One region of the Chromobacterium indicum genome, then DNA from elsewhere that is predicted to be linked to it. Evidence: predicted binding sites of a transcription regulator. Region 1 holds the regulator's gene; the other holds the start of a gene.

What was found. The regulator HrcA, encoded in region 1, represses chaperone genes, less so after heat shock. The targets are predictions, from matches to a motif close to ATTAGCACTCGNNNNNNNCGAGTGCTAAT.
Region 2: groES (co-chaperone GroES) is a predicted target of HrcA. The motif match lies at 4,106-4,134, and genes of this name have one in related genera.

The regions. Positions count from the first base shown of each region.
Region 1 is NZ_JAYFSJ010000006.1:169,632-178,564, reverse strand. Features, by position in the region: gene VA599_RS10225 (GNAT family N-acetyltransferase) at 1-193, opposite strand, end outside; gene alaS (alanine--tRNA ligase) at 305-3,196, opposite strand; gene VA599_RS10215 (SRPBCC family protein) at 3,260-3,718, opposite strand; gene recX (recombination regulator RecX) at 3,722-4,180, opposite strand; gene recA (recombinase RecA) at 4,180-5,232, opposite strand; gene hrcA (heat-inducible transcriptional repressor HrcA) at 5,389-6,411, shown strand; gene mltB (lytic murein transglycosylase B) at 6,444-7,484, shown strand; gene dnaX (DNA polymerase III subunit gamma/tau) at 7,582-8,933, shown strand, end outside.
Region 2 is NZ_JAYFSJ010000015.1:106,072-115,004, forward strand. Features, by position in the region: gene VA599_RS19220 (EpsG family protein) at 1-680, shown strand, start outside; gene VA599_RS19225 (glycosyltransferase family 2 protein) at 885-1,814, shown strand; gene VA599_RS19230 (glycosyltransferase family 2 protein) at 1,833-2,729, shown strand; gene VA599_RS19235 (MraY family glycosyltransferase) at 2,928-4,034, shown strand; gene groES (co-chaperone GroES) at 4,201-4,488, shown strand; gene groL (chaperonin GroEL) at 4,535-6,175, shown strand; gene rfbC (dTDP-4-dehydrorhamnose 3,5-epimerase) at 6,270-6,812, opposite strand; gene rfbA (glucose-1-phosphate thymidylyltransferase RfbA) at 6,837-7,709, opposite strand; gene rfbD (dTDP-4-dehydrorhamnose reductase) at 7,720-8,652, opposite strand; gene rfbB (dTDP-glucose 4,6-dehydratase) at 8,658-8,933, opposite strand, start outside.

The DNA.
Region 1 (8,933 bases):
GCAGCCCTTGTCGCTCGGCGACGAAAATCTGGCTGCCGCTGGCCAGGTGTCCGGTCAGACTGCCTATGGTTTCGTCCAGTGCGGTGGGGCGGCTGGGCAATATCTCTTGCAAGGGAGTGAAGGCTTGCTGCAACAGCAGGCGGATGGCGGGAAGATCGTCCCAGCCGGCAAGGCGAAATGCGGTATCGCTCATGGCGTGTTCCTGAGGATGGGCCGCTGTCGAGTGTAACCAGAAATTATGAACATATGAAAAACGGCCACATGGAATCCATGCGGCCGTTTGTTCTGCGCAACAGGGGATGGCTTACAGCTTGCCGGCCACCCAGCCTTGCACGCCTTTCAGCGCGGCGTCCAGGTTCTCCGGCTGGGTGCCGCCGGCCTGGGCCATGTCGGGACGGCCGCCGCCCTTGCCGCCCACTTGCTGGGCGACGAAGTTGACCAGCTCGCCGGCTTTGAGCTTGCCGGTCAGGTCGGCGGTGACACCGGCCACCAGCGCCACCTTGCCGTCGCCCTTGGCGGCCAGCACGATGGCGGCGGTGCCGAGCTTGTCCTTCAGCTTGTCCAGCGTCTCGCGCAGCGCGGTGTTGTCGGCGCCAGGGAGCTCGGCCGCCAGCACCTTGACGCCGTTCACGTCGGCAGCGGCCTCGGACAGGCTGTCGCCGGCGGAGGAGGCCAGCTGGCCCTTCAGCTTGGCCAGTTCCTTCTCCAGCGCCTTGGCGTTGTCCTGCAGCGCGGTGATCTTGGCCAGCACTTCGTCGCTGGTCTGTGCCTTCAGCGCGCCGGCGGCTTCCTTGATCAAGGCGTCTTGCGCCTGGATATGAGCCAGCGCGCCTTCGCCGGTGACGGCTTCGATCCGGCGCACGCCGGCGGCTACGCCGCCCTCGGCCACGATCTTGAACAGGCCGATGTCGCCGGTGCGCTTGACGTGGGTGCCGCCGCACAGTTCGGCGGAGAAGTCGCCCATGGTCAGCACGCGGACTTCGTCGCCGTATTTCTCGCCGAACAGCATCATCGCGCCGGACTTCTGCGCGTCTTCCATGCTCATCAGCTCGGCCTTGACCTCGTAGTTGGCGGCGATCACATGGTTGACCACGCGTTCCAGCTCGGCGATTTGCTCGGCGCTGACGGCTTCGCCGTGGGCGAAGTCGAAGCGGGTACGTTCCGGGTTGACCAGCGAACCCTTTTGCGCCACATGGCTGCCCAGCACGTGGCGCAGTGCCGCGTGCAGCAGGTGGGTGGCGGAGTGGTTGCGGGCGCTGGCCTGGCGCTGGTGCAGGTCGATGGTGGCGGTGACAGCGTCGCCCACTTTCAGCTCGCCGCGGGCGAGCTTGCCCTTGTGGCCGAAGGCTGCGCCCTGGATTTTCTGGGTGTCGGCCACGTCGAACAGCGCGGCGATGCCGCCGGCGGCGGAAATTTCGCCGACGTCGCCCACCTGGCCGCCGCCTTCTGCGTAGAACGCGGTGTGGTCGAGGACCACGATGCCTTCGTCGCCGGCGGACAGGCTGTCTACAGCCTCGGTGCCTTTGTACAACGCCAGAACCTTGGCGTCGACGCTGGACTTGTCATAGCCGTGGAAGCGGGTGTCGTCGCCGTCGTAGGCGATCTTGCCGCTCATCTTGAAGTTGGAGCCGGCGCGGCCGCGCTCGCGCTGAGCCTCCATCGCGCGCTCGAAGCCTTCGAGGTCGGCGTGGATGCCGCGTTCGCGGCAGATGTCGGCGGTCAGGTCCACCGGGAAACCGAAGGTGTCGTACAGCTTGAAGATGGTGTCGCCGTCCAGCGTTTCTGAGGCGATTTTGATCGTTCCATCAAAAGCTACATCTGCAAGGGTGCGACTGCCTTCAACAAGGTAATTAAATTCACCCTTATGTTCGGAGTACGTTTTTCTGGCTTCATTGTCGTCGTCAGTAAAACTAAAAACAGATACGTGATGTGTTGAGCCTGACGTGCTGGTAACAAAAGATCCGAAGGCAGTATGTTTGCCGCCAATGGTTGAGCCTGAGGATGTGAATCTCCAGTTGTTCTCACGTACGAGCTTAAAGAAAGCAAGGCGTGCAATCGTGTCTTCAAGAATTCGCATGCCGCTATCCAGCGTTTCGGCGAACTTGATTTCCTCGGCGCGGATGGCGTCTTCGATATGCGCCTGCTTCTCGCGCAGGTCCGGATAGGCTTCGCCCATCTCGGCCACCAGGTCGGCGACGATCTTGTGGAAGAACAGGCCCTTCTGGCCCAGCTTGTAGCCGTGGCGGATTGCGCGGCGGGCGATGCGGCGCAACACGTAGCCGCGGCCCTCGTTGGACGGCAGGATGCCGTCGGCCACCATGAAGGAGCAGGCGCGGATGTGGTCGGCGATCACTTTCAGCGACGGCACGTCCTGGCTGTAGGCCACGCCGGTTTCGCGGGCGGCGGCGCGCACCAGACAGGCCAGCGCGTCGGTCTCGTAGTTGGACTTCACGTGCTGCAGCACGGTGGACAAGCGCTCCAGGCCCATGCCGGTGTCGACCGACGGCTTCGGCAGCGGGTGCAGCGTGCCGGCGTCGTCGCGGTTGAACTGCATGAAGACGTTGTTCCAGATCTCCATGAAGCGGTCGCCGTCTTCGTCCGGGCTGCCCGGAGGGCCGCCGGCGACGGACGGGCCGTGGTCGAAGAAGATCTCGGTGCACGGGCCGCAGGGGCCGGTGTCGCCCATGGTCCAGAAGTTGTCGGACGCGTACGGCGCGCCCTTGTTGTCGCCGATGCGGACGATCTTGTCGGCCGGCACGCCGACGGTCTTGTGCCAGATGTCGTAGGCTTCGTCGTCGGTGGCGTACACCGTCACCATCAGCTTGTCCTTCGGCAGCGCCAGCCATTGTTCGCCGGTGAGGAATTCCCAGGCGAAGGTGATGGCGTCGCGTTTGAAGTAGTCGCCGAAGCTGAAGTTGCCCAGCATTTCGAAGAAGGTGTGGTGGCGCGCGGTGTAGCCGACGTTTTCCAGGTCGTTGTGCTTGCCGCCCGCGCGCAGGCATTTCTGGCTGGTGGTGGCGCGGGTGTAATCGCGCTTCTCGAAGCCCAGGAACACGTCCTTGAACTGCACCATGCCGGCGACGGTGAACATCAGCGTCGGGTCGTTGCCGGGGATCAGGCTGCTGGAGGGAACTACCTGGTGGCCTTTGGAGGCGAAGAAATCCAGGAATTTCTTGCGAATTTCAGAAGTTTTCATGATTTTCGGTCAATTTTCAAAATCTGGTCCGGGCGCCGTGCCAGGACGAATCCATCGATTGTGTCAAGCCGGGGCCTGGCTGGCAAGCGCTTCGCAGCGCCGCTTCAACGCCTGGTTCATCTGCAGGAAGCCCTGGCGGGCGCGCTCCAGCAGTCCGTCGCCGATCAGCGGCAGCAAGAGGCCGGAGAAATCCTCGACGTGATGCAGGCGGGTGCCGCCGCCATCCAGCGCTTCCAGCCGGAAGCGGTGCTCGCCGTCCAATAGGCCGGCAACGAGCAATTTGTCGCGCCAGGCCATCAGGCTGCCGGCGGAGAATTCGCTCAGCCGCGGACGGAAAGTCAGGCGGCGTCCGCCTGGCGGATGGAGAGTCGTCACCAGCCGGGCGCCGGCTTCGTGGCGGCCATGCAGGCCGACGATGAACGGGTTCCATTCCGGGTAGCGCCGCCAGTCGGTCAGCACCTGCCACACCCGCTCCGGGCTGGCGGCGATGTCGATTTCGGTGGCGATGCTGCGCGTTGCCATGGCTCAGTCCTCGTAGAAGTCGTCGTCTGCGCCGCCCGCCAATACCTGGCGGATCACGTCGGCGGGAAAGCCGCGTTGCGCCAGGAAACGGTATTGCTTGGCTTTTTCCGCCGCGTCGGCCGGCAGCCGGCCGAATTTCTTGCGCCACTGCTCGCGCGCGCTGGCGAGGTCGTCCTGGCCGGACAGCGCCTCGCGTATGGTTTCGCTGTCCACCCCGCGCTGGCGCATTTCCTGCGCGAGGCGGCGGCTGCCGAACTTGGCGCCTTTGCTGCTGGCGAACTGGCGGGCGAAGCGGTCGTCAGACTGCCAGTCGGCGGCGGCCAGCTCGTCCAGCGCCGCGTTCAACTCGTCCTCGCTGTCGGCAAAAGGCGCGAGCCGCCGAACCAGTTCCTGCCGGGTGTACTCCCGGCGGGACAATAGTTCGGCGGCCCGCGCCTTCAGGCTTTTGCCTGTCGCCGCCATCAGGCGTCGAAGGCGTCGTCGGCGAACTCTTCGTCGCCCTGGGCTTCATTGATCTCGATCTTGATGCCCACCGCTTCGCGGATCTTGCGCTCGATCTCCTCGGCGATGGCCGGGTTGGACTTCAGCCATTCGCGGGTGTTGTCCTTGCCTTGGCCGATCTTCTGGCCGTTGTAGGCGTACCAGGCGCCGGACTTGTCGACGAAGCCGTGCTTGACGCCCAGCTCGATGATTTCGCCCTGGCGGGAGATGCCTTCGCCGTACAGGATTTCGAAATCGGCCTGGCGGAACGGCGGGGATACCTTGTTCTTCACCACTTTGACGCGGGTGTCGTTGCCGATCACTTCCTCGCCCTTCTTGATGCCGCCGGTGCGGCGGATGTCCAGGCGCACGGAGGCGTAGAACTTCAGCGCGTTGCCGCCGGTGGTGGTTTCCGGGTTGCCGAACATCACGCCGATCTTCATGCGGATCTGGTTGATGAAGATCACCAGGGTGTTGGTGCGCTTGATGTTGCCGGTCAGCTTGCGCAGCGCCTGGCTCATCAGGCGGGCTTGCAGGCCGACGTGGCTGTCGCCCATCTCGCCTTCGATTTCAGCCTTCGGCACCAGCGCGGCCACCGAGTCGATCACGATCAGATCGACGCCGCTGGAGCGCACCAGCATGTCGCAGATTTCCAGCGCCTGCTCGCCGGTGTCCGGCTGCGAGATCAGCAGGTCGTCGACCTTGACGCCCAGCTTTTGCGCATATTGCGGGTCCAGCGCGTTTTCCGCGTCGATGTAGGCGCAGGTGCCGCCCAATTTTTGCATCTCGGCCACGGCTTGCAGACACAGGGTGGTCTTGCCGGACGACTCCGGGCCGTAGATTTCCACCACGCGGCCGCGCGGCAGGCCGCCGACGCCCAGCGCCAGGTCCAGGGTCAGCGAGCCGGTGGAGACCACCTGCAGGTTTTCGTTGATCTGGTTGTCGCTCATGCGCATGATCGAACCCTTGCCAAACTGTTTTTCAATCTGGGAAAGGGCCGCGGCCAGCGCCTTGCTCTTGTCTTCGGAAGCCATGCTGTCTCCAATGGGGTAGGTCGGACCAATGATGGGGGCGATTATCGCAGAAAAAAGCTGGGCCAACAGCAGCTTGCTGCCGCCGTTTTCGTGCCATGGTCGTAAAGCCCCGCCGCGCCCCCTTTTGGCGCGGTGCAGGATGTGTACAATGGGGACATGATGAACGAACGCGCCCAACATTTGCTGAAGGCGCTGATCGAACGGTACATCGCCGACGGTCAGCCGGTCGCCTCCAAGACCCTGTCGCTGCTGCCCGGGGTGGAGCTGTCGTCGGCCACGGTCCGCAACGTGCTGGCCGATCTGGAGAACATGGGCCTGATCGCCTCGCCGCACACTTCGGCGGGGCGGATTCCCACCGCGCGCGGCTATCGCTTGTTCGTCGACCGGCTGTTGACGATACGGCCGCTGGACGAGCTGTCGCGCCACGAGCTGGAGGCCAATCTGCAGCCGAACAGCCCGCAGCGGATCGCCCAGGCGGCGTCGTCCTTGCTGTCCGAGCTGACCAGCTTCGCCGGCGTGGTGCTGACGCCGCAGCTCAGCGACGTCGCCTTCCGCCAGATCGAATTCCTGCGCCTGTCCGAACGGCGGGTGTTGATGATATTGGTGACCCTGGACGGCGATGTGCAGAACCACCTGTTGAACACCGAGCGCGACTACACGCCGTCGGAACTGGTGGAGGCCGGCAACTTCATCAACCAGCATTACGCCGGGCAGGGGTTGAGCGCCGTTACGCTGCGGGTGGAGGGCGAGCTCAGGCAGCTGCAGGGCGACATCGCCGAATTGATGGCCGCCGCGGTGAAACTGGGCCAGCAGACGCTGGCCAAGCGCAACGAGGACGTGGTGGTCAGCGGCGGCTCAAGGCTGCTGCAGGTGCATGATCTGTCGGATGATCTGTCGCGGCTGCGGGAGCTGTTCGGCGTGTTCGAGCGCAAGACCGAACTCCTGAAATTGCTGGCGCAGGGACGGGAGGCGCAGGGGGTGAACATTTTCATCGGCGAGGAGTCTGGAGTCATGACGCTGGACGAATGCTCGGTGGTGACCGCGCCCTACTGCATCAACGGCCAGGTGGTCGGCACGCTGGGCGTGGTCGGCCCCACCCGCATGGCCTACGAGCGGGTGATCCCCATCGTCGACATCACCGCCCGCCTAGTCAGCAACGCCTTGTCCTTCCGCGAATGAACTCGAGCCATACCAAAAAAGAAAGCAGAATCATGAAATCGATGTTGAAACTGGCCATCGCCGCCGCTTTGGCCGGCGCGGCCTTCACCGCTCCGCAAGCCCAGGCCGACGCAGCCTTTCTGGCGCGCCCCGACGTGCAGCGCTACATCGACGAGCAGGTGGCCACAGGCCAGTTCAACCGCCCCGAGCTGGAGGCGGTGTTTGCCAATGTGGAGCTGAAGCCCAACATCATCCGCATCCTCGACAAGCCGTCCACCTCGCGGCCGTGGTATCAATTCCGCGCGACGACCGTCAACGACAAGCTGATCGTGGACGGAACCGCGTTCTGGCAAGGCAACGCCGACGCCCTGGCGCGCGCCGAGCGCGAGTACGGCGTGGCGCCGGAGGTGATCGTCGCCATCCTGGGCGTGGAAACCCATTACGGCCGTAACACCGGCAGCTTCCGGCTGGTGGACTCGCTGTCCACCATCGGCTTCGACTACCCGCGCCGCGCCGAGTACTTCCGCGGCGAACTGACCCAGTTCCTGTTGCTGGCCAAGGAAGAGGGCAAGGACCCGCTGACGCTGAAGGGGTCCTACGCCGGCGCGATGGGCCTGCCGCAATTCATGCCGTCCAGCTACCGCAAGTGGGCGGTTGATTTCGACGGCAGCGGCCACCGCGACATCTGGAGCAACCCGCACGACGCCATCGGCAGTGTCGCCCATTACTTCCAGCTGCACGGCTGGAAGCGCGGCGACGACATCGTGGCGCCGGCCAGCGTGGCGCCGGAAGCCCAGGTCGACAAGCTGCTGGCCGACAAATTCAACCTGCACTACACGGTGGGCGATCTGCGCAAGATGGGCGTGGCGCCGCAAACGCCGCTGGCCGACAACGTGCCGGCGGTGCTGTTTTCGCTGGAAACCGCGCCCGGCGTCACCGAATACTGGCTGGGCCTGAACAATTTCTACGCGATCACCCGCTACAACCGCAGCACGCTGTACGCCAAGGCGGTGCAGGAAATCGCCGACCAGCTGCGGCAGCGCTACTACGCGTCGCTGGCGCAGCGGCCGGACCAGGCCTCCGCCGCGCAGTAAGGCGCGGGCTTCCGCAACAAGACGCCGGCGCCGCCAGGGAGGCCGCGCCGGTGAAACCTGTCGCCTTGCGCGGCAATTGCCATTAAAATCCGCCCCCATGAGCTATCAAGTCCTTGCCCGCAAGTGGCGCCCCAAACGCTTCGCCGACCTGGTCGGCCAGGAGCACGTGGTGCGCGCCCTCTCCAACGCCCTGAAAGAGCAGAGGCTTCATCACGCCTATCTGCTGACCGGCACCCGGGGCGTCGGCAAGACCACCATCGCCCGGATTCTGGCCAAGAGCCTGAACTGCGAAACCGGCACCACGGCCGAGCCCTGCGGCGAATGCCAGGCTTGCCGCCAGATCGACACCGGCCGCTTCGTCGACCTGTTGGAGATCGACGCCGCGTCCAACACCGGCATCGACAATATCCGCGAAGTGCTGGAAAACGCCCAGTACGCGCCGACGATGGGCCGTTTCAAGGTCTACATCATCGACGAAGTGCACATGCTGTCGAAGAGCGCGTTCAACGCGATGCTGAAGACGCTGGAAGAGCCGCCGGGCCACGTCAAGTTCATCCTGGCCACCACCGATCCGCAGAAGGTGCCGGTGACGGTGCTGTCCCGCTGCCTGCAGTTTTCCTTGCGCAACATGACGCCGCAGCAGGTGTCCAGCCATCTGGCCCACATGCTGGACGTCGAGGGCATCCAGTACGAGGCTCCGGCGTTGGCCTTGCTGGGCCGCGCCGCGTCCGGCTCGATGCGCGACGCGCAGTCGCTGCTGGATCAGGCCATCGCCTACGGACTGGGCGAGGTCAAGGAAGACGGCGTGCGTGCGATGCTGGGCGCGGTGGACCGCCGCTACCTGTTCACCCTGCTGCAGGCGTTGGCCGTTGCTGACGGTCCGGCGCTGATGGCCGAGGCCGACCGCCTGGCTGAACGCGGAATCAGCTTTGATTCGGCGCTGTCCGAGCTGGCAGTGTTGCTGCAGCAGCTGGCATTGGCGCAGACGGTGCCGGCGGCGCTGGCCGCCGACGAGCCCGAGCGCGATACCTTGTTCGCATTGGCCGGCGCCATCGCGCCGCAGGATGTGCAGCTTTACTATCAGATCGCCATCCATGGCCGCAAGGATCTGGCGCTGGCGCCGGACGAGCATGCCGGCTTCAATATGACGCTGTTGCGGATGCTGGCCTTCCATCCGGCCGTCGCGCCGGCGGAGAGCGCCGCGCCCGCGCGTCCGGCCGCTCCGTCGCAGCCGCGCCCAGCGCCGGCATCGGCGTCGGCGTCGGCGGCATCGATCGCCAGCGCTTCGGTGCCGGCGGAGCGGGGCATGTCGCCGGCCGCGCGCGCGCTGCAGGCAGCCGGTCTCGGCGGGCAGCCGCAAGGCAAGCCCCGCGCGGCGGAGCCTACCCCGGCCGCCGAGCCGGAACCCGAGCCCGCGCCCCGGCCGCAGCCGGTTGCGGCGGAGCCCAA
Region 2 (8,933 bases), on a different contig from region 1:
TTGTGACGCGGCTGCGCGACCCGCTGTTTTTTCTGCTCTTCTACTTGAGTTCGTTTTACCTGAACTTCCAGTTCAATGCGGTCCGCAACTCATTCGCGCTATTGATTGTCGCATCCCTGTATGTTCGTTTGCAGAGAGCGAGCCTATTGGCATTGTTGTCTTCGACGGCTATTCATTACTCATCACTGATATCTCTGGCGTTGCTGCGATTGTCTCTGAGCCGGCGTCAATGGCTTGCGATTGGGTTGGTGAGCGCGGCCGGTTGTGGTATCGCGCTGGCCTGGCTGAAGTCCGATCTGCTGACGGTTGTCGATTTGTCCGGTTACAAGGGCTATCTGGAGCAGCAATACGAGAGCAAGGCGGTATATCCAGCAGTGTTGATGAAGCTGTTGGTGGTCTGGTTGATGTATCGCAATGGTGGTAAACGTTTCTACTTGGCCGCGTATGCAATCTTCGTAGTGCTGGTCCACGCGGTGAGTCCGGTTCTGAGCCGTCTCGGCGATCTGGTATTGTTCTTGATGCTGCTGGATTTCTGTGCCAATCATCGATTGGTTCGGCACCGGTTGCTGGCGATTGGCGTGACTTTGTTGCTGGTGCTGAGCAGCCTGATGATTCCATGGAGCGATTGTCAGAATGGTAGTGATGGAAACTGGTGTCTGTCTGGAGATACTATTTGGTAACGATCAATACATTTATTGATTAGTCTTTGGTGCCCAATGTCTTATTGCGGTAGTTGGTTGATCTTGAGCAGTTGAGTTTTACCTATATGTTGTAGCTAGTTTGCGGAAGTGCTTGCCTGCGTAAGTTAGCACTGAGTGGTTGGCGAGCAAGAAACACCGGTTTCACACCATGCGTTGGGCCGGCTCTGACAAACCTTTAAATTTATGACTGCCATGATCGATATTAGCGTCATTATCCCGACTTTCAACCGCATTGGGTGTCTGCCAGATGCACTGGACAGCGTATTCAGCCAGCCCGGCGTGCGGGTCGAATGCATCGTAGTCGACGATGGATCGAGCGATGGCACGGTCTCTTACATTCGTGAGCGCTATAAAGCGCGTGATTTGATTGTGATTGAGAAGCCGTCCCGTAGCGGCCCACAAGTTAGTCGTAACCTTGGTATGGAGGTTGCTAGTGGCGAGTTTGTAACCTTTCTCGACTCCGACGATTATTTCGAACCTAATACTCTCGCCGAGCGGGTGCTGCGATGCCGGGAGCAAGGGCTGGATGCGTTATTCTCTGGTTATCGGGTCCAGTTTGTTGGAAATCAATGGGATTTGGTGAAGAACATCGACCGTAGTTCTCGTATCTGCCCAGTTGATTATTCGACTGCGCTTCTTGATTTCAAAATCGCACCGACCAGTTCAATCATGTTTCGGAGGGAGCCCCACGCCGCACTCAAGCTAGATGAGAGCCTAGTTTCCGGACATGACGATGATTTATCTCTTCGTCTGATCCGGGCTGGACGTTTTGCTTTCGATGATACCCTGGCGATGGTCCTTGTTCATCATCCTGGCGAGCACGTTGCTACGCCGCGTAATCTGATGATTGGTGACGCGCAGCTACTGCAGAAGTACGCTACGGACCTTGTAAGACAGCATGGCTGTGGCTATCTAAACCGGCGTCGTGGGCAGGCGTTGGCCGGATTGTGGAGCGTGGGCCAGTTCAAGCGCACTGCGCTGCTGTGTCCGGCTGCTGCGGACCACGGTTCGATGGCAGTCGCGCTGGCGCTGGGCGTGCTGTATTTGCCACGCCGCTGGTGGGGCTCGCTACGGAAGCGCGTTATGATGCGTGCGGTGCGTATGGTGCTTTGATTGATGGTGACTGATTGTATGAATACTCAGATTTCTGGACAGGTTTACGTTCTGATTCCTTCGCATAATCGTCGCGATATCTTGTGCGCTACTTTGACCAAAGTGCGCGCGCAGTTGCCGCCCAAGACGGCGCGACTGATTGTTGTCGACGCAGGTTCGACCGACGGTACTCGGGACGCGGTTAAAGCGCAATGCCCATCGGCCGAGATCGTCGATGGGCATGCAGATATGTGGTGGACGGCCACCGTCAATCATGGCCTGAAGCATATCGCGAAGACAGCGCGCGCTGGTGATCGTGTATTGCTTATGAATGATGATATCGATCTGGCTCCCATGGCGTTAATTCGTTTGCTGGAGGCATCGGAGCTGGAGCCCGGCGCTGTGATTGGAGCAGTGAACATCGTGCATCGGCCCGGTGAAGAGGCTCAGGTGTACTTTTGCGGCGGTCGTTATGACCTGCGCTTCGCACGGCATAAGGTCAATATCAGGGGGGGGGCACCCTGGCATGAGCCTGCGTCACGTTTTCTGGAAACCGATTTCCTGTACGGTCGGCTGCTGGTGATACCGTGGAGTGTTTTCGAGGTGGGCTGCGGTTTTGACGAGGAGGTTTTCCCTCAGTACTGTGCCGACGAGGATTTTGCCTACGGAGCGAAGCTGCGTGGCTTCAAGGTTCTCGTGGATAGCAGGAGCGTCGTCTACGTTAATGAGGCAACGACGGCGAGCTTCAGCCTTAGCTTAGGCAAGGGCGGCTGGCGTGGGGTGCGTAAGGCGTTGACTGCGTTCAACTCCTGTTATAACTGGCGCCAAGGGTGGGCATTCAGCCGGCGCTATGCTAAATGGCCAGCTATCTACATGCTGTGTCGCTATGGGATCATCTTTATCAGCGAGAATCTACGGACGCTAGCACGCAAGTAGCAAAGCTAGCTGGATTGTTGTGGCGTGAAAAACGCCGCAGCAACTGAATATGGTTCATCCGGAGATGCATACTGCTTATTGGCGGCAATTGCTTGACTTAGAGCCATTGGGTCACCATCTGCAACGCGAAGTCCATTCTTGATTGTGGCAAGATGGTGTCCTCATGGATATTGTCGATAGAAATATAAAGAGGCTCCAATGTTGCAGATTCTATTGTTGGCCACGTTTTTATCCTTGTTTGTTGGTATGTGCCTGATCCGTTTTGCTCATCTGCATGAGCGTTTCTCTGCGGATCATGATTTGGGAGGGGTGCAGAAGTTTCATGCCCGGCCGGTGCCGCGTATTGGTGGCGTGTCGATTGCGGCGGGTTTGGTGGTGGGGTGCGGTTTTTTGGCATGGCTGCTGAGAGATGCTTCGGTGTTGCGATTGTTGGCGGTGGCGCTGCCTGCTTTTGCGGTCGGGATACTTGAAGATGTGACGAAGAAGGTTGGGCCGTTGCCCCGATTGCTGGCTACTTTCATTGCTGCAACTTTGGGCTACTTTGTACTGGGTGCTGGGTTGCAGCGTCTCGACATTCCCCTATTGGACGGTTTAGTGTCGCAATTCTGGGTGCTGTCTCTGCTGCTGACTGTCGTTGCGGTTGGCGGGGTGGCGCATGCGGTCAATATCATCGACGGTTACAATGGCTTGTCGGGGGTGGTGTCTATCTTCATTTTTCTGGCGATGGCGTATGTCGCTTTCAAAGTGCAGGATGCGGCCTTAATGGGAATTTGTTTTGCGATGATTGGCGCGATTGCTGGATTTCTATTTTGGAACTTCCCGCGGGGTTTGATCTTTGCCGGCGATGGCGGCGCTTACTTGGTGGGCTTCATGATCGCTGAAGTGGCGGTGCTGCTGGTGGTGCGCCATCCGCAAGTTTCGCCGTGGTTCCCGTTGTTGTGTGTGATCTATCCCGTTTTTGAAACGTTATACTCGATTTATCGAAAGAAATTCCTGCGTGGGATGTCTCCAGGAGTGCCTGATGGTCTGCATTTGCACATGCTGGTCTACAAGCGCCTTGTGCGTTGGATGGTGGGAAGCAAGAATGCCGATCATAAAACCATGCGCAATAGCCTGACCTCTCCCTACTTGTGGGCGCTGTCTTCCATATCCGTGGTGCCTGCCATGCTGTTTTGGCAGAACACCGGAGTGTTGATGACTTTCTGCGTCTTGTTTGCCATGACGTATATCTACCTTTATCGCATGATCATTCGTTTTCGGACGCCGCGCTGGCTGGTGTTGCGGCGAACCTGCCGAAGGCTTTGATTTGATCCGAAGGGCGTCTAGGACGCCCTTTGCACTTCTACCTCTTGAAATACTTGGATGGCGTCCCTATTATTAGCACTCGCAACGGTTGAGTGCTAAGCGCTCTGCCGCAATCTATACATACCTGATGTTCCACTCTCAACAGCCAATGTAACAGGAGAGATCCATGGCAATTCGCCCTCTGCACGACCGTGTTGTTATCAAGCGCCTCGAGGCTGAAGAAAAGACCGCTTCCGGCATCGTTCTGCCCGGCGCGGCGGCTGAGAAGCCGGACATGGGCCAAGTGCTCGCAGTAGGCAACGGCAAGATTCTGGAAAACGGCGAGCGTCGCTCGCTGGAGCTGAAGGTCGGCGACAAGGTCATCTTCGGCAAGTATTCCGGCCAGACCGTCAAGGTTGATGGCGACGAAGTCCTCGTGATGCGCGAGGAAGATGTAATGGGCATCGTTGAGTAATCCGATCCTATCCCTACTTCATAAATAGATTCTGGAGATTTCGAGAATGGCAGCTAAAGACGTAAAGTTTGGTGAATCCGCTCGCAGCAAGATGGTGGCCGGCGTCAACATTCTGGCCGACGCGGTAAAAGTGACTCTGGGTCCCAAGGGCCGCAACGTGGTGCTGGACCGCTCCTTCGGCGCGCCGACCATCACCAAGGATGGCGTGTCCGTCGCCAAGGAAATCGAACTGAAGGACAAGTTCGAGAACATGGGCGCGCAGATGGTTAAGGAAGTGGCTTCCAAGACTTCCGATGTGGCTGGCGACGGCACCACCACCGCTACCGTTCTGGCCCAGGCCATCGTGCAGGAAGGCATGAAGTACGTCGCCGCCGGCATGAACCCGATGGATCTGAAGCGCGGCATCGACAAGGCCGTGGTATCGCTGGTTGGCGAGATCGCCAAGATCGCCAAGCCGTGCGCGACTTCCAAGGAAATCGCCCAGGTAGGTTCCATTTCCGCCAACTCCGATTCCGACATTGGCGAAATCATCGCTAATGCGATGGAAAAAGTGGGCAAGGAAGGCGTGATCACCGTTGAAGACGGCAAGAGCCTGAACAACGAGCTGGACGTGGTGGAAGGCATGCAGTTCGACCGCGGCTACCTGTCCCCGTACTTCATCAACAACCAGGACAAGCAGATCGCTGCGCTGGACAACCCGTTCATCCTGCTGTTCGACAAGAAGATCTCCAACATCCGCGACCTGCTGCCGGTGCTGGAGCAAGTGGCCAAGTCCGGCCGCCCGCTGCTGATCATCGCCGAAGACGTTGAAGGCGAAGCGCTGGCCACGCTGGTGGTGAACACCATCCGCGGCATCTTGAAGGTTGTGGCTGTCAAGGCTCCGGGCTTCGGCGACCGCCGCAAGGCCATGCTGACCGACATCGCCGTGCTGACCGGTGGCGAAGTGATCGCCGAAGAAGTGGGCCTGACCCTGGAAAAGGCAAGCCTGGACCAGCTGGGCCAAGCCAAGCGCGTTGAAGTGGGCAAGGAAAACACCACCATCATCGACGGCGCCGGCGAAGCCGCCACCATCCAGGCTCGCGTGGGCGAGATCCGCAAGCAGATCGAAGAAGCCACTTCCGACTACGACCGCGAGAAGCTGCAAGAGCGCGTGGCCAAGCTGGCCGGCGGCGTTGCCGTGATCAAGGTCGGTGCCGCCACCGAAGTGGAAATGAAAGAGAAGAAGGCCCGCGTCGAAGACGCGCTGCACGCCACTCGCGCCGCGGTTGAAGAAGGCGTGGTGCCTGGCGGCGGCGTAGCCCTGCTGCGCGCTCGCGCGACCCTGGAAAGCCTGAAGACCGACAACGTCGATCAGGAAGCCGGCGTGAAGATCGTGCTGCGCGCGATCGAAGCTCCGCTGCGCCAGATCGTCAAGAACGCTGGCGACGAGCCGTCGGTCGTGGTGAACAAGGTGCTGGAAGGCAAGGGCAACTTCGGCTACAACGCCGCTAGCGGCGAATACGGCGACATGCTGGAAATGGGCGTGCTGGATCCGGCCAAGGTGACCCGCTCTGCTCTGCAACACGCTGCTTCCGTAGCCGGCCTGATGTTGACCACCGACTGCATGATCGCCGAGCTGCCGGAAGACAAGCCGGCCGCAGGCATGCCGGACATGGGCGGCATGGGCGGTATGGGCGGCATGATGTAAATCGAGCCGTACGGGCGGGCATGTTCGCATGTCCACCGAAACAAACAGCCCCGCGGCGTATGCCTGCGGGGCTGTTTGCTTATGAGGCTGCGCCTCAGCTCTTCAGCGAGATGAACGGCGCGCCGGCTTGGTCTTTGGCCGATAACGTGGGCATGCCGCTCAGCGGCCAGTCTATGGCCAGATCCGGATCATCCCAGGCTATGCTGCGCTCCAGTTCCGGATGCCAGTAGTCGGTGGTCTTGTATAGAAACTCCACATCGTCGCTCAGCGTAAGGAAGCCGTGGGCGAAGCCGGCGGGTATCCACAACTGGCGCTTGTTGGCGGCGGTCAGCTCCACGCCTACCCACTTGCCGTAGGATAGTGAGCCGAGGCGGATGTCGACGGCGACGTCGAACACGGCGCCGGAGACGACGCGCACCAGCTTGCCTTGCGGGTGCGGATCCTGTTGGTAATGCAGGCCGCGCAAGACGTTTTTCCCGGAGCGGCTGTGATTGTCCTGCACGAAGGCGACCGTATGGCCGATGGCTTGCTCGAAACGCTGGTGATTGAAGCTCTCGAAGAAAAAGCCGCGCTCATCGCCGAATACCTTGGGCTCGATGATCTTGACTTCCGGGATGCGGGTGTCGATTACGTTCATGGTGCTTATTCTGCTTTGTTTGGATTAGTTCGCAATCATTGTGAGCAAATAGCGGCCATAGCCGGTCTTCTGCAGAGGCTGAGCCAGCCGCAGCACCTGAGCTTCATCGATCCAGTCGTTGCGGAAGGCGATTTCCTCCGGGCAGGCAACCTTTTGCCCCTGGCGATTCTCAATGGTGGCGATGAACTGGCCCGCCTCCAGCAGCGACTCGTGGGTGCCGGTATCCAGCCAAGCGTAACCGCGGCCCATGGTTTGTACGTTCAACTGCTGCCGCTGCAGATAAATGTTGTTGATGTCGGTGATTTCCAGTTCGCCGCGCAGCGAGGGCTTGATGTTTTTTGCGATCTCCACGACTTGCGAGTCATAGAAATACAGGCCGGTCACAGCATAGTGCGATTTGGGCTTGGGGGGTTTTTCCTCGATGGACAGAGCGCGGCCTTGTTGGTCGAACTCCACCACGCCATAACGCTCGGGGTCGCTGACCCGGTAGGCGAAGACGGTCGCGCCATCGTTCTGGGTGTTGGCGGCCTGCAGCAGATTGGAAAACTCGTGGCCGTAGAAGATGTTGTCGCCGAGCACCAGCGCCGACGGATTGCCGTTGATGAATGACTCGCCGATCAGGAAGGCCTGAGCCAGGCCGTCCGGGCTGGGCTGGACCGCGTATTGCAGATTGATCCCCCACTGGCTACCGTCGCCGAGCAACTGCTGGAAGCGGGGTGTGTCCTGTGGCGTGGAGATGATCAGGATGTCCTGGGTGCCTGACAACATCAGTGTCGTCAGCGGGTAATAGATCATCGGTTTGTCGTAGATCGGCAGCAGTTGCTTGCTGACTGCGATGGTCGCCGGATAGAGCCGGGTGCCGGAGCCCCCGGCGAGAATGATGCCTTTTCGTTTCATTGTCGGTTTCCTATGGCCATTCCCGCGGCGGCCGGCCGCTATTGGCAGCGGGGCTGAGCAGTTGGGCCAGCACTTGGTCTACGCCGCTTTTCCATTCGGGCAGCGCGATGCCGAAAGTATCCTGCAGCTTGTCGCAGCATAGCCTGGAGTTGGCGGGGCGCTTGGCTGGCAGTGGGTATTCGCTGCTGGGAATGCCTTGGATGTTTGCGGGATCGATTTTAAGCGCCAGGCCGGATTCGGCGGCGCGCTGGAGCAGGTAGACCGCATAGCCATGCCAGCTGGTTTCGCCACGGGGCGCCAGATGGTAGGTGCCGAATGCGAATCCAGCCGGTTTGGCTAGATACTCGCGGATCAGCTCGGCGGTGATGTCTGCGATCAGGGCGGCGGGGGCCGGCGCGCCGATCTGGTCGTCGACGACCTTGAGCGCATCTCGCTCCTGTCCCAGTTTCAGCATGGTCTTCAAGAAGTTTGCGCCATGGGCGCCGAACACCCAACTGGTGCGGAGTATCAGGTGATGCGGGGCGGCGAGCCGGATGGCCTCCTCGCCCGCCAGCTTGCTGCGGCCATACGCCGATTGTGGGCCGGTGGCGTCGTCTTCACGCCAGGGGCGCTCGCCGTCGCCGTTGAATACGTAGTCGGTGGAGTAGTGCACCAGCAGCGCGCCGCGGCGGGTGGCCCAGCGCGCGATGGCGCCGACGGCGTCGGCGTTGACGGCGTTCGCGGTTTCCTCGTCGCTTTCGGCCTTGTCCACCGCGGTATAGGCTGCCGGATTGACGATGATGTCGGGATAGTGGCGATCCAGAGCCTGTTCGATGCGCTCCCCGCTCTGGGACAGATCCAATTCCTGCCTGTCGGTGGCGATCAGCTCGCCCAGCGGCGCCAGTGAGCGTTGCAGCTCATGGCCGAGCTGGCCATTTTTACCGGTGATCAGTATGCGGGCCATGGCGCTCATCCGTAGTGTTTGTCGAGCCAGTCCCGGTAGCTGCCGTTGCTGACATGCTCTATCCAGACCGGGTTGCTCAAATACCATTCGACGGTTTTGCGGATGCCGCTGTCGAATGTTTCTGCGGGTTTCCAGCCCAATTCCCGTTCCAGCTTGCGCGCGTCGATCGCGTAGCGGCGGTCGTGGCCGGGGCGGTCGGCGACGAACTGGATCTGTTCTCGATAGGCTTGGCCGTCCGCGCGGGGTTTCAGTTGATCCAGGATGCCGCAGATCGCGCTGAC